One region of the Spirillospora sp. NPDC047418 genome, then DNA from elsewhere that is predicted to be linked to it. Evidence: riboswitches for the same ligand, from Rfam matches in the RefSeq annotation. Region 1 holds a riboswitch; each other region holds the start of a gene.
The links. Region 1 has a riboswitch for cyclic di-AMP ahead of ABZ806_RS11145 (CHAP domain-containing protein). Riboswitches for the same ligand answer to the same signal wherever they lie in the genome.

Region 1 (4,608 bases):
GTGGCCAAAGATCTCATCGGGGCACCAGCACAGGGGCGCGACCGGAGAGGCGGCCTGGCGAGCAGAGCCGCCTCCCGACGCCTGGCGGCCGTCGCCGCCCTGAGCCTGACGGCCTCCCTGACCTACGTCCCGGTGGCGGCGCACGCCGAGCCGAAGCCGACCAAGGCGCAGGCCCAGAAGAAGCTCAACAAGCTCAACGAGCAGATGGACCAAGAGGTCGAGAAGTACAACCAGAACAACGAGAAGCTCAAGGTCGCCAAGAAGAAGTACAGCATGTCGACGAAGGCGGCCAAGCAGGAGCAGGCGACCTTCGACGAGCAGCGCTCCAAGATCGCCCAGATGGCGGCCGCCGCCTACAAGAACGGCGACTCCGCCGACGTCACGGGCTTCGTGGGCAGCAAGGACCCGCAGGCGATCCTCGACCAGGCGGCCGTCTTCTCCCACCTGTCGCACGAGCGCAGCTCCCAGCTCACCCAGTTCCTCGCGACCGCCCAGCGGCTCCGCCGGGAGCAGGCGCAGGCCAAGGCGGCCTACGACGAGGTGAAGCAGAAGCAGGACGAGCTGTCGAAGAAGAAGAAGGAACTCAACGACAAGGTCAAGAAGCAGAAGGCGCTGGTGCGCAGCCTCGGCGGCGGCACGTCGTCCTCCGGCGGCGGAGGCGGGGGCGGCGCCACCTACAACGGCCCGGCCAGCGGCTCGGCCCGCACCGCGATCGACTTCGCCTACGCCCAGTACGGGGACCCCTACCACTGGGGCTCCGAGGGACCGGACCAGTGGGACTGCTCCGGCCTGACCATGAAGGCGTGGGCGGCCGCGGGCGTCAACATCACCCGCACCACCAACTCCCAGTGGGCCGCGACCAAGCGGGTCGCCAAGAGCGACCTCCAGCCGGGCGACCTGGTGTTCTTCAGCGGCCTCGGCCACGTCGGCCTGTACGTGGGCAACGGCAAGATGATCCACGCTCCCAGCAGCGGCAAGACCGTCACGGTCGTCAGCATCACCTCGGGCTACTACCTGAGCAATTACTACGGCGCCGGGCGTCCCTGACGCCCCGCCGGGCGCTCCGCTGAGGGGCGCCTGAGGGTTCTCATCGGCAACGGACCAGGGTTGACCTGGTCCGTTGTTGATTTTGGGGGGGTTTGCCTTCTGTTGGGGCTTTGGTACCTTGTCACCACCCCGGCGCCCTCCAGGCGCCGCGGCCCCGCGGCACCCACCAGGCGCCTCGGTCCCACGCGGCGCATCCAGCCGCCGCGTGTCAGGCGGCGCGAGCCACGCGCCGCTCCCCCCGGGCGGCACGCTCCACGCGTCGCCCCGCGGCACCCGAACGGTGCCGCAGCGGTCCCGTCGTGGACCGCGGCCGGTCCGGCCACCGTGTGCACGCCCGCAGCGTGCATGGCGCTGAGAGCGCGTCCACGGCGGATCTCCGGGCCAGGCTCCGGACGCTCCCGGCAACGGGCCGTCCGCCCACAACATCAGCGCCGCTCGTTCGCACGCGGGAGACAGGTCCCGCGCCGGGCCCCATCTCGCCCCCAGGATCGCAGCGGCAGCGCCGAATCCGCCTCAGCGCGGAACCGGGGACCCACACCGCCGGAGTCCGGGACACCTCCCGGACGGGCATTCCGGCACCCGGGGTGAATCGGTGCGCCTCTACCGGCCCCGTTCCGGTGGAGCCCGCCGTAGGGCCAGCTTCCACGCCCGAACCCGTCAGCTAACCCGGTAGGCGTCTGGAAGAGCGAAGGAGTGAGTTCCGCAGCGTTTCCTGGGCGTGGCCGCCCATCGGACGGCCACGCCCGGAACACCCCTGCCCTCCGCGGACGCGACCGTCCGGCGGAGACCCATCCGAACCGGCGTGCCCGCACGCGGCACGTCACCGCCGAGTCCGCCGACGGCCGCGCACACGCGCGCCGGACGCGGAGCCGGGGACCCACTGTGTCCTTTTTCGGGGTGAATCGGCCTGCCCATGGGCGGCCGTAGGGCGGCTTCCACGCCCGAACCCGTCAGCTAACCCGGTAGGCGGCATGGAAGTCGAGGAGAGATCCCCCCGTGCCAGGCGCGCATCGCAAGAAGACCCCGGGCAAGCACCGCAAGCCCGGCTCCCTGTCCATCACCTGGCGGACGACCGGCGGCGTGATCGTCGGCGCCGCCGTTCTCGGCACCGCCGCGGCCACCGCGCAGGCGTCCGTCCTGCCGTTCGGGCCCGCCCCGGCGACCGCCGCGGCGGCCGGCGTCACCGCGGCCAAGAAGGCGGGCGGCGGCCCGTCGCACGAGTCGTCGAAGGGCTCGTCCAAGGGCTCCTCCAAGGACGGTCCGCGCAGTACGTCCAAGGCGGCGCCCAAGAAGGACGCGAAGGACGAGCCGCGGCAGGCCCCTCCCCAGAAGTCCGGGGAGTCCCGGCCCACCGCCGCGGAGGCCATCAAGATCGCCAAGTCCCAGGTGGGGATCACCGAGGACGGCGGCGGCGACACCAAGTTCCAGAAGTGGTACATGAGCACGGCCCGCGCCCAGGAGACGGTCGCCCGCGACGGCGGCTCCATCGGCGGCTACAGCGGCGCGCAGTGGTGCGACATGTTCGTCTCCTGGGTCGGCGAGCAGATCGGCTTCACCGACCAGGTCGGCAGCGACGCCTGGACGGTCGCGCACGCCAGGTGGTTCCAGCAGCACGGCCGCTGGGGCACCGAGCCGAAGCCGGGCGCGATCGTCTTCTACGCGTGGGACGGCAGCAAGGACGTCTCGCGCATCAGGCACGTCGGCATGGTGATCAAGAAGATCGACGACGGCACCGTGGAGACGGTCGAGGGCAACACCGGCAACGCCGTCAAGATCAAGAAGCGCTCCGCCGACGACATCGTCGGCTACGGGTACCCCGACTACAAGTCTTGACTGCTCCCCTCCCTGGCGGGAGGGGATCGTTCGGGTCCCCTCCCGCCCGGACCAGCATCACGCGCGCGGAGTTCTTGTCCCTGGGACGGGACGTCCCGCACGCGGTGCAGGTGTAGATGCGCTCGGACAGCGGCAGGCGGTGCTTGGCTCTCGCGCCGCAGTCGCCGCAGTCGCCGCAGTCCATCGTGGTGTACGCCGGGCCCACCAGGCGGACGTCTCGGCCGTGTTTGCGGCCCATCTCGATCAGGGCCTTCTTGGTGTCGCCGATCGCGGCGTCGGCGGCCTTGCGCGCCATCGTGCTCTTGGCGAGGAACTTGGGGCGGAAGTCCTCGACCGCGACCGCGTCATGGTCGCGCATCACCTTCTTCGCCCACTTGCGGGCGTCGTCCCGGCGCTGTCGGGCGACCTTCGTGTGCGTTTTGGCCGCCAGTTTCCGCGCCCGCCGATACCCCTTGGACTGCTTCTTGCCCGTGGGGGCGCGGCGCCGCGCCATCTGCCGCTGGTAGCGCGCCAGCCGCGCCTGTGCCTTCTTACCGTGCTCGGAGTGCGGCAGGTCGTGGTCGCCCGAGGTGGTCGTCGCGGTCTCGGTCACGCCCCAGTCCACACCCAGGACCCGTCCGGTGGCCGGCAGAGGCTCCACCCGCGCCGTCGCGACGAACGAGGCGTACCCCCGCCACAATGCCCCCCGGCCAGGTGCAGGCGCCCGTCCCGCAGTCGGAACCCGCGGCGGGTGTAGTTGAGGGTCGGATCGGTCAGGTCCCGCTTCTTGAACCGGGGCATCCCCGCCCGCTGCCGGACCGGCAAACCTTCGACGATGTCTTTGAGCGCCCTGGCCCGTGATCGGCCGAAGTCGCGGATGGGTCTGCTGCTGCGGCACCGACGTCCCCTTGCGCAGCCAGGACTTCTCGGCGCGCCACCCGGTCAACATCTTGTCCAGTTGCGCGGGCCCGCACGTGGCGCCCGCCCGATGCGCGGCCTTCGACTGGGCGACGCATTCATTCCACACCCACCGGCAGCGATCCCACTCGGCCAGCAGCGCCCGCTCGGCAGTAGACGACAGCCGCAGCCGGAACCCGAACCGGGCGTTCCCGATGCCGTGCTCGTGGTGTGCCGGTATCGCCATACCGCCGACCAGACACTGCCTCTACGTGTTCTTGACGATACTGTGAGTTACCCTTGGTGGGCGTGTCACTCCGCGGGTCCCCGCCGACGTCCGCGCACGCCGGGTCGAGCGGGCGAGACGCCGGCCGGCGCTCCCTCAACTCTGATCTCTTCTACCTACTGGAGACGGCCCTCGGCGGCACTCGGCGAGCGATCCGCGCCAGGGGGCGGATCGGCTCCCCTGCCCCGCTGAGTGGGAGGCCGGATTCCTACCCGTTCGGTCGAGGCCGGGGCATCCCCGGGGAAAGCTCGTGATGGCGCCTCCGGCGGCGCGCGCTGCATAGGATCGCGCGCATGGAGGACGATCCGGAGCGCGGCGGCCCCGTGACGCGGCGCAGGGCGCTCGCCCTGGGCGCGAGCGGGGCCGCCGCGCTGCTCGCGGGCGGCGCCTGCCTCCTCGGCGCGCGGTCCGGCGGCGACGGCGCGGCCGGGACCCGCGCCTCCCCCGGCGACTCCGCCGAGGCGGCCGGCCCGTTCGGCCCCGACGCCGCCGGAACCGTCCTCGCCAACCGCGCGCGGGCGGTGCGGGACGGCGACCGCATCGCCTTCCTCGCCACCGTGGGCCAC
Region 2 (4,608 bases), on a different contig from region 1:
AGTCGATTCCCGAGCACTCGGTGACGCGGTCGCCGGCGCGGTCCTGCTACCCCAGGGGCGTGAGGTGAACGTGCCGATGACCGTCGACAAGCCGCGAGTCGCGACCGACCATGCGCGCGACATGGGCATCAAACAGAAGATCAGTTCTTTCACCACCCGCCATTCGTGCTGTGCGCCCCGGGTCAAGAACATCCACACCATCGCCGACATCCTCGACGGCTACATCGTCCGGCCGGGCGAGACGTTCTCCCTCAACGGGATCGTCGGCAAGCGGGACAAGGCGCGCGGCTTCGTGGAGGCACCGATGATCCTGAACGGGCGGTACGTGGACGACGTCGGCGGCGGGATCTCGCAGTTCGCGACGACGATGTTCAACGCCGTGTTCTTCGGTGGGCTGCAGGACGTCCAGCACGTCCCTCACTCGTACTGCATCTCCCGCTATCCGGCCGGACGCGAGTCGACCGTCTCCTTCCCGCAGCCGGACTTCCGGTGGCGCAACGACTCGCCGTACGGCGTCCTCGTCGACACCGCCTACACCGACACCTCCCTCACCGTGAACTTCTGGAGCACCGAGCGCTACGACATCGAATCGAAGAGTTCCGAGAAGTACGCGATCAAGAGTTTCGAGAGCAAGACCGAGCCGGGGCCGAAGTGCATCCCGATGCCCGGTGCCGAGGGTTTCCAGATCGACGTCTGGCGCATCTTCAAGCAGAACGGGAAGGAGGTGCGCCGCCAGAAGTTCCACACCACCTATGAGGCCGAGCCGCGCATCACGTGCCAGTAGCGAGCGACAGCCCGCGTTCCCGCCCACAGCCGGTTCTCCGGCACAATGTGCGCAGGACGGAGGTGGCGCGTGGCCGGATTGGGTGGAGCACTCGAGCGTTCCATCATGGACGTGCTCTGGGACGCGCCAGGCCCGCTGCGGGTGCGCGAGTTGCTCGCGAAGCTGAACGAGGACGCCGACAAGGCTCTGGCCTACAACACCGTCCAGACCGTGGCCGAAAGGCTCGCGCAGAAGGGCCTGCTGCGGCGCACACCGGACGGGACGGCCTTCCGTTACGCCCCCACCCGCGCGCGGGAGGAGTACGCGGTCGAGTTGATGCTCGACGCGCTCACCGAATCCGACGATCACGGGAGCATCCTGGCGAGGTTCGCCGAAGCCGTCCCGCCCGAGGACGCGCGCCACCTGCTGGACGCCCTGCGCCGGCGGACGTCCGACGACCAGGGGGCATGACGGCGTGATCTACCTCGTGATCAGCCTGGTGTCCACGGCGGTCCTGCTGGGCTGCCTGGCGGGGCCCGCCCTCGATCGACTCCGCCGCCCCGCCGCGCATCCGGGGATCGCCATCGCCTGCTGGTTCGCGGCGCTGGCCGGCACCTTCATCGCCGACATCGGGATCGTCGCGGTGGCGCTGCTGTCACCGCCGGCGCCCGGCCACGGTCTGCTGGAGTGGCTGCGCAACTGCCTGCCCCACCATGGTGACGAGGCGATCATCATGGCGGCCGCCGCGAGCCTGGCGCTGCTGACGGCCTGCTGTTCCAGGCTCGCCCGCAGCCTGCCGCGGCTCAGACGAGCCGTGCGGCACCGGCGCCGGCACTGGGAGATGCTCCGGCTCGTCGCCAAGGAGCATGGACGGCACGACGACGTACTCGTCCTCGACCACCCCATCCCCGTGGCGTATTCGCTGCCCGCCCGGGAGCGCGCGATCGTGGTCAGCACCGGCACGCAGGAGACCCTCACTCCCGAAGAGTTCGGCGCGGTTCTCGTCCATGAACGAACCCACCTGCGTCAGCGGCACCACACGATGCTGCTCATGCTCGACCTCGCCTACGCACTCCTGCCCTGGTTGCCGACTGTCCGCCGGGCGAAGAAGACCCTGCCACTGCTGCTGGAGATGGCCGCGGACGACGCGGCGGCCCGAGCCTGCGGCAGGCGCACGCTCGTCGACGCCCTGTGTCGGCTCGCGGCGACGCCGGGTGTGGCGGGCGCCCTCGGCGCCGCAGGGCCCTCCACGGGGGCGCTGACGGAGAGAGTGCTGCGACTGGAGTCCGCCGAGGTGGTGAAGCCGCGCCGGGTCGTCCGGGCGGCCGCCTCCGCCTTCGTTGCCGTCGCCGTCGCCACGCCCCTCCTGGTCGCCGCCGCGACCATCGTGCAGTTGTCCGACATCTGCTGAGACGGCCGAGGCGGTTTGTCGTATTCGGCCACTTGGGTGGCGAATGAGGCCACTATCTCCTACGCTCCGTAGGAGCCATCGTCCGGTGTCCCCGCCGGGGACAGCGGTGGCCACGCCGAATCCCGCGGCCCCACGCCGTCCGAGGAACCGGGGAACCGTTCTCCATCTGGGGTGAATCCGCTCACCATGAGCGGTAGGGCGACTCCGGCCCGAACCCGGCAGCTCACCCGGTAGGCGTACTGGAGAGGACAGTGCATGCAGCGACGAGCTGCCGGAGAGAGAAGGCCGATCCGCCGCCGGCTCATCACGGGCACGGCTTGGACGGCATCGATCGCCGTTTCCGCGACGCTCGTGGCTCCCCCGCCCGCCTGGGCCGAGCCCCAGCCGACCCGCAAAGAGCTGACCGCCCGGCAGAAGAAGCTCGCCGACGAGGCGGAGAAGCTCAGCGAGCAGTACAACGGGTTGCGCGTGCGCCTGCAGCAGGCGCAGCGTGCCGCCAAGGTGGCCGAGGGCAACGCCGTCCGCCAGAAGAAGGCGCTGGACGAGGCCCGGGATCGGATCGTCAAGCTCGCCGCGGACAGTTACAAGAACGGGCCGGCGGACCCGGCGGTCGCGTTCGCATCGGCGGACGACCCTCAGGCCGTGCTGGACAAGTCGGCCACGCTCCACTACTTCGCCCGCCAGGACAGCACTCGCGTCGCTCACCTGCTGCAGACGATGCAGTCCGCGGAACGATCCCGCAAGTCGGCCGAAGCGCGCGCGAAGCAGGTGCGCGAGCTCACCGGCGAGGCGAAGAAGAAGCGCAAGGAACTTCAGACCAAGCTGAAGAAGGTCGAAACCAAACTCGGTGTCGGCTCCGGCGCTCGCACCAACGCGGGTCCCGCCCCGAACGTGGATCCCGGAGGCGCCTCGGCCAAGGCCATGGGGGCGGTCAGAGCGGCCCTGAGCCAGCGCGGCGTTCCGTACTCGTGGGGCGGCGGCAACGCGTCCGGCCCGTCCTACGGCACCGCGCAGGGCGCCAACATCAAGGGCTTCGACTGCTCCGGACTGACCCTGTACGCCTACGCCCAGGTCGGCATTACCCTCCCCCACTACACCGGGAGCCAGTTCACCGCCGGCACACGTGTCTCGCAGAGCCACCTGAAGCCCGGTGACCTGGTCTTCTTCTACAGCGACCTGCACCACATGGGCCTGTACATCGGCAACGGCAAGATGGTCCACGCCCCGCAGACCGGCGACGTCGTCAAGATCAGCTCGATCTCCGGCCGCCCGTTCGCCGGCGGCGTCCGCGTGGCCTGACCACCGCCGCCCTGAGCGGCCCGGTACCGCGTCCCCGTCACCCACCCCTGGGGTGACGGGGACGTCCTTTGGCTGCCTCTCCTACAGCCTCCCCAGCTGGAGGTCTTGGGGGGCCGATGGCGACCAGTTCCGTAGCGACGCCCGGCTCGGTACGGGTCGCGCCGCTACATCGGGAAGTGGCAGTGGCGTTCAAGGAGAGCCGTGATGGCCGGGTTGGCGGCGAGTGCCAGCGGCAGCGTCGCAAGCAGAGCGCCGACGCCGCCGGTGAGACGTCCGGTACGGGACAGGGGGTCGTGAGGTGCGAGAAGGCGGGGAACGCACGGCCGAACGCGACGGCGAGGTTGATGGCGAGATCGCGGCGGCCCGCCAGATGCGCGCGTTCATGGGCGAGGACCGCGGACAACTGATCCTCAGGAAGCGGTTCGAGCGCCCCAGTGCTCAGCACGACACAGCGGTGGCGTCCGGGCAGGCCGCCAGGCCGTGCGGTGTCCGGACGATCGGCACCACCCGCATCAGGCCGGCGAGGACCACCGCCGCCATAACGGAAGCCCCGGCCGTCTGCCAGGCGAGTACGCCGAGCCGCGGGGCACGGTCGGCCCAGCCGCGGGCACGCATGAGCCGGGGCCCCAGGATTCCCAGTAGTGCCGCGTAGGCGAGGAGGGTGGCGGCCGCGGTCACGTGGTGTCCCGCGGCTGCACGACCTTGAGCGCCGCCTGCAAGGCCCTGCTCTCCTCCGGTGACAGGTCGGACAGGAAGTGCACGAGCGCGGCGGCCTGGTTGTTGCTGGTCGCGAGCGCCTCGCGCATGAGTTTGGCGGTGTAGCCCTCCCGCGAGGCCACCGCCTCGTACTCGTACGCACGCCCCACGCGCTTCCTGCGCAGCCACCCCTTCTTGTGCAGGTTGTCCATAACGGTCATCACCGTGGTGTAGGCGATCGACCGCTCGCGCTGGAGGTCTTCAAGGACCTCGCGGACGTTGGCCGGGCGGCCGTAGGACCACATCCGGTCCATCACCGCGGCCTCCAGGTCGCCGAAGCGCTGCCCGGCCATGATCTACCGCCTTCCGACGTCACGCCTGCTGGATCGGCTCCGCATACTACAGCCCATAGTAGGTCCCTCTCGCTGGCCCGCGCGGA
Region 3 (4,608 bases), on a different contig from region 1:
CTCCGCACTGGCCCGTGCCGATGAAAGGGTCACCACCTGACGCTCACCGGCGGCAACAGGGAGCTAATGCCGAGACCATACACATCTGGTTCTTCGCTTGAGCGCCAATCCCCTAGCGCATCCTGGCCGCGCTCGAAACGCTGACCAGCTCGGCTGGGCAGGGTGAGATCCAATTCCAACCTGTCAGCCCGCCAGCCGGGCGGCGAGGCGCGGATTGATGCGGATCGCCCCTTGGAAGTTCCTGAAGTAGACCGGTTGGATGCGCACGACGGTGCCGCGCCTCGGTGCGGCGAGCATCTTTCCATCGCCGAGGTAGAGCGCGATGTGGGAGATGTATCCCGGGGCGGTGGGGTCGTGGGCCCAGGTGAGCAGATCACCGGGCCGGGCCTTCTCGAACGGGATCCGCCAGCCGGCCTTCGCCTGGTCGTCGGCGACCCGCGGTAGCCGGACACCGGCCTTGCCGAAGGCATACTGCAGGATTCCAGAGCAGTCGTAGCCGCCCTCGGCGTCCGACTCCCCGCCCCAGACGTACGGCATCCCGAGCTTGCTCTCGGACGCTTTGATCGCCGTGCGGATCTGGAGTGCGGTCAAGACCTGACCGCGAGCGTCCGGGAGCTGGGCACCTGCGCCCGGGGAAGTCCCGCTCTTGGTGGCGAGGGATACGACCTTGGACCCGCGCGGTACGAGCCTGCGCACGCTCCGCGTGAGCTTCGTCAGGTCGCGCTTCCCGGCGCTGATGAGCAGCGCATTGCCTTCCGCCATGCCCAGGGTGCGTGCGGTTGGACGCGAGACCACGGCGTCGACCTCACCGATCCCCATCGTGGCGAGCGCGCCGACTCTGAGGCTGGTCTTTCCAGCGGTTCCGTCGAGCGCCGCTTGGCTGCCGAGGGACACCCCGCCGTCGGTCCCCAGTGCGAAGGAGACCGCGATGTCACCTGCAGCGACGTTGCGCCAGAGCGCGTCCGATTCCGCGGTGGGTTTCGGTGTGTAGCGCCGGAAGGTCGAAGGATCGACGCCGAAGACGGTCACGGACTTGCCCGCGAGACGGCCTTGTGCCGCATCGACCGTCTCGACTCCGCGTACGCCTTTCATCTCGGCGATCTTGGCGATCGCCGAGGGCGGGAGAGGTCGTGGTGCGGCCACGAGCAGGTGCGGCGCGAGCCGCGACGTCAAGGGGGCGACGAGCCCTGCTGAGGACGGTTCGGGACGCCCCGCCGCCAGGAACCGGGCCGCACCGGCCTGCGCCACCGTGGCCGGAGGCGCTTGCGATGCCGAGCGGACGGCCAGGACCGCCACGTCCGCGGTCAGTGTGGTCACCGCCGAAATGCCGATCACTATGGGAACCGTGCGGCCGCTCGGCTTGAACACCCGGACCTCCCGCAAGGTTCGCGTACCATCTCCTACGATGCGTCGGAGGTGACGATAGCCGCCATGCTGCGTCGACGCCAGCCGCCGGCCACGATCAAGTAGCCGCACATCAACTAGGGCTACTACCTTCAATAGTAGCTATGACGGACCGCGAACGGCCGGTTCAGCTCTACTGGCCGTGTCCGCCCGACAAGTCGGCAGGTGCATGCAAGTCGTCCTGAACAGGCAGTACTGACACTCGACGATGCGCGGAGACACCGGCCCGCAGGCAGCTGATCCGTGGTCGGCTTTGACCTCGCGTTGCCATCTCGGCGAACGTGCTACTACATTGCATCGTAATCGGTTCGTGATCCACTCCCCGGCCTGGGGGGCGCGGACCGACCGCCTAATCCCGATCGGCGCGCCAGCGCCGCGGGAGCCGGGGACCCACTGTTCCTGGGGTGAATCCGCCGCGCGCGGTAGGGCCTGCTCCTGGCCCGAACCCGTCAGCTAACCCGGCAGGCGGAGTCAAGGAGAACCGATGGATCCCGTAGGTGCGAAGCTGCTGGAAGTAGCCAAGAAGGAACTCGGATACCGCGAGAAGGCCGGCGGCTACACGAAGTACGGCGACTGGTACGGCAAGACCTACGAGGGCGGTGACGACTACTACGCCACCGCCCCCTGGTGCGACATGTTCCTCGCCTGGGCCGCCACCGAGACCGACACACAGGACTGGGCGGGCGAGTTCGCCTCCACCATCCAGCACGCCGAGTGGTTCAAGAAGAAGGACGCGTGGGGCACCAAGCCCGAGCCGGGTGCGCTGGTGTTCTTCGCCTGGTCCGACTCCAAGGACATCGACGCCATCAGCCATGTCGGCCTGGTGGAGAGCGTCAAGGGCTCGTCCCTGCGCACGATCGAGGCCAACACCGACGGCGTCTACCTCAAACGGAAGACGCGCGACGTCAGCGACGTCGTCGGCTACGGCTACCCAGGCAAGGTCAAAGTGGCGGGCAAGCCGCTGCCGGGAACCGAAGACGAGACGAACTACGTCCCCAAGCACGCGGCTCCCGCATCCGAGTCCAAGGGCGCGGAGGCGACGCGCCCCGAAACGGCGGTCACCTCTCAGGGCGCGAGCCCGAAGGCGGCCGGCGACCAGCCGCTCGTCCAGCCGGACGTCCTGCTGGGAGGGCTGCTGTCCATCGCGGTCTGCGGTACGGCCGCGCTGGCGGCGGGCAAGTCGATCGCTGCTCGCGTTCCGGCGGAGCCGCCGATCCGTGTGCGGAAGCGCGGCAAGCACCACAAGCAGCCGGTGGAACTGCCCGCGGACATCACACCGGCGGGCCTCGATGCGTCCGAGGCCGGAACCGCCGCCATGCCGGTGATCTCGGCCGCCGTCGCCGCCGAGGCAGAGGATCGCGAATTCTGGAGCCGGGTCTCGACACTGCAGGACGACGAAGATCTGGCGTTCTGGGACACCCTTTACATCGATTTGGAGCCGATCCGCTCGAACACCTCCGACCGCACGATGGCCGGTCGTTGTGGCCGATGACCGAGTCGTGGCCTCTGACCGAGGCGATCCCGATTGAGCCGGGAGCGTGCCGGGAGACGTATGTCCTGGTCAGGGAGGCGCCTTGGCGGATCACCGGCCATCCCTCGCTACCATGGGCGTGGCAGAGCAGCGCAGGGAGAGGAATGGCCGGCGGTCTTCCGGGCGGACGGTCGCTACGGGGTATGGAACGGCAGGTGGGGTAGCTGAACCGGTCACCGGAACGGTGCGGGCAAGCCATGAAGCTGCCGTTCGGCCTGCTCATGTTGCTCTGCGTCCTGGCGATGCACGGCTTCCAGGCATCGCCGAGCCCCACCGAAGCGGCGGGCGTCCCGCTGACGGCGATGAGCATCGGGCACGAGGCGACGCCATCCTCGTCGAAAGCCGTCCATCAATCCTCGGGCGAGGACCAACCCGGTGATCATCACCAGGATCATCCGGGCGGTCAGGTCTGCCTGGCGATACTGTCCATGATCTCCTTCCTCGGAGCGATCGTCGCCCTGTTCGTGCGCGAGCCGGTGATCGTGGCGAGGCGGATCCTGACCAGGATCCGAATCCTTCTCGTAGGACGGCCTCCACCGAGGCCGTCCCTGTACCGCCTGAGCGTGCTGAGGCTGTGACAGACCGGCGGCGTCTTCGCGGGCGCCGGGCTCCCCGAAGTCACAGACACTCGACACGAAAGGTCCACCACCATGAAGCGCGCACTCGCGCTCGTCGCCGTCCCCGCCCTGGCGATCAGCCTGGCCGCCTGCGGCGACAACGACTCCGACAACGCCAAGGCCCCGATGTCCGGCCACTCGATGCCGGCGAGCGCGTCACCGTCCAACGGCGGCTCGCAGACGCAGCACAACGACCAGGACGTCATGTTCGCCCAGATGATGATCCCGCATCACCGCCAGGCGATCGAGATGGCCGACCTGGCCGCCATCCGCACCTCGTCTCCGGAGGTGAAGCAGCTCGCCGCGGAGATCAAGAAGGCGCAGGACCCGGAGATCAAGCAGCTGTCCGCCTGGCTGACCGGCTGGGGGGCGTCGGTGCCCTCGCCCGGGATGAGCGGCATGAGCCACGGCATGGACGGCATGATGACGGACAAGGAGATGAAGAAGCTGGAGGGCGCCAAGGGCGCGGCCTTCGACAAGGCGTTCCTCGAAATGATGATCAAGCATCACGAGGGCGCCGTGGCGATGGCCAAGACCGAGCAGTCCTCCGGGCAGTTCCCCGCGGCCAAGCAGATGGCCACGGACATCGTGACCTCGCAGTCCGCCGAGATCACCAAGATGAAGAACCTGCTCAAGCAGTAGGACCGCGCGGTAGGGCGGGCGGGGTCCCGGGCCCGCCCGCTCTACCGTCCAGCCGGCTTTCGACGGGCGCGTGTCAGCACCAACGCCGCTGCGAGAAGCGACAGACCAACCCCGTAAAGGACGGCTCCCCAAGCGATCTGGCCTCCTGTCACGTCCCCGCCACCGGCCGGGCGGTAGAGCTCCCGCCGCATTGTCACCGTCGTTCTATCTCCGGTCCTGAACGGCATCCAGGTCTCGGCGTCTCCGCCTCCGGATGTCCTGAACTCCCCGTAGACGAACCACAGGTCACCGCGCGGCAACCGCAACGCCCCTTCGAAGCGGCAGCCGCCCACGGGGCCGAGGCGTCCGATGACCTCCCGTCCAGCCCTGCGCGCCACTGCTCTCAATGGCTGCATCTCATTGCAGCGGCTTTCC

Region 2: linked by a shared signal. The riboswitch ahead of ABZ806_RS22665 (C40 family peptidase) and the one ahead of ABZ806_RS11145 (CHAP domain-containing protein) in region 1 are both predicted to bind cyclic di-AMP.
Region 3: linked by a shared signal. The riboswitch ahead of ABZ806_RS23205 (CHAP domain-containing protein) and the one ahead of ABZ806_RS11145 (CHAP domain-containing protein) in region 1 are both predicted to bind cyclic di-AMP.

The regions. Positions count from the first base shown of each region.
Region 1 is NZ_JBEYTW010000013.1:102,426-107,033, forward strand. It holds gene ABZ806_RS11140 (C40 family peptidase) at 1-1,047, shown strand; cyclic di-AMP (ydaO/yuaA leader) riboswitch at 1,538-1,738, shown strand; cyclic di-AMP (ydaO/yuaA leader) riboswitch at 1,893-2,032, shown strand; gene ABZ806_RS11145 (CHAP domain-containing protein) at 2,044-2,880, shown strand; gene ABZ806_RS11150 (RNA-guided endonuclease InsQ/TnpB family protein) at 2,822-4,003, opposite strand; gene ABZ806_RS11155 (hypothetical protein) at 4,336-4,608, shown strand, end outside.
Region 2 is NZ_JBEYTW010000036.1:32,429-37,036, forward strand. It holds gene ABZ806_RS22650 (VanW family protein) at 1-784, shown strand, start outside; gene ABZ806_RS22655 (BlaI/MecI/CopY family transcriptional regulator) at 830-1,234, shown strand; gene ABZ806_RS22660 (M56 family metallopeptidase) at 1,239-2,174, shown strand; cyclic di-AMP (ydaO/yuaA leader) riboswitch at 2,278-2,426, shown strand; gene ABZ806_RS22665 (C40 family peptidase) at 2,430-3,473, shown strand; gene ABZ806_RS22670 (hypothetical protein) at 3,511-3,918, opposite strand; gene ABZ806_RS22675 (hypothetical protein) at 3,912-4,151, opposite strand; gene ABZ806_RS22680 (BlaI/MecI/CopY family transcriptional regulator) at 4,148-4,522, opposite strand.
Region 3 is NZ_JBEYTW010000038.1:3,529-8,136, reverse strand. It holds gene ABZ806_RS23210 (C40 family peptidase) at 184-1,368, opposite strand; cyclic di-AMP (ydaO/yuaA leader) riboswitch at 1,741-1,887, shown strand; gene ABZ806_RS23205 (CHAP domain-containing protein) at 1,889-2,896, shown strand; gene ABZ806_RS23200 (DUF6153 family protein) at 3,133-3,513, shown strand; gene ABZ806_RS23195 (DUF305 domain-containing protein) at 3,586-4,194, shown strand; gene ABZ806_RS23190 (hypothetical protein) at 4,236-4,608, opposite strand, start outside.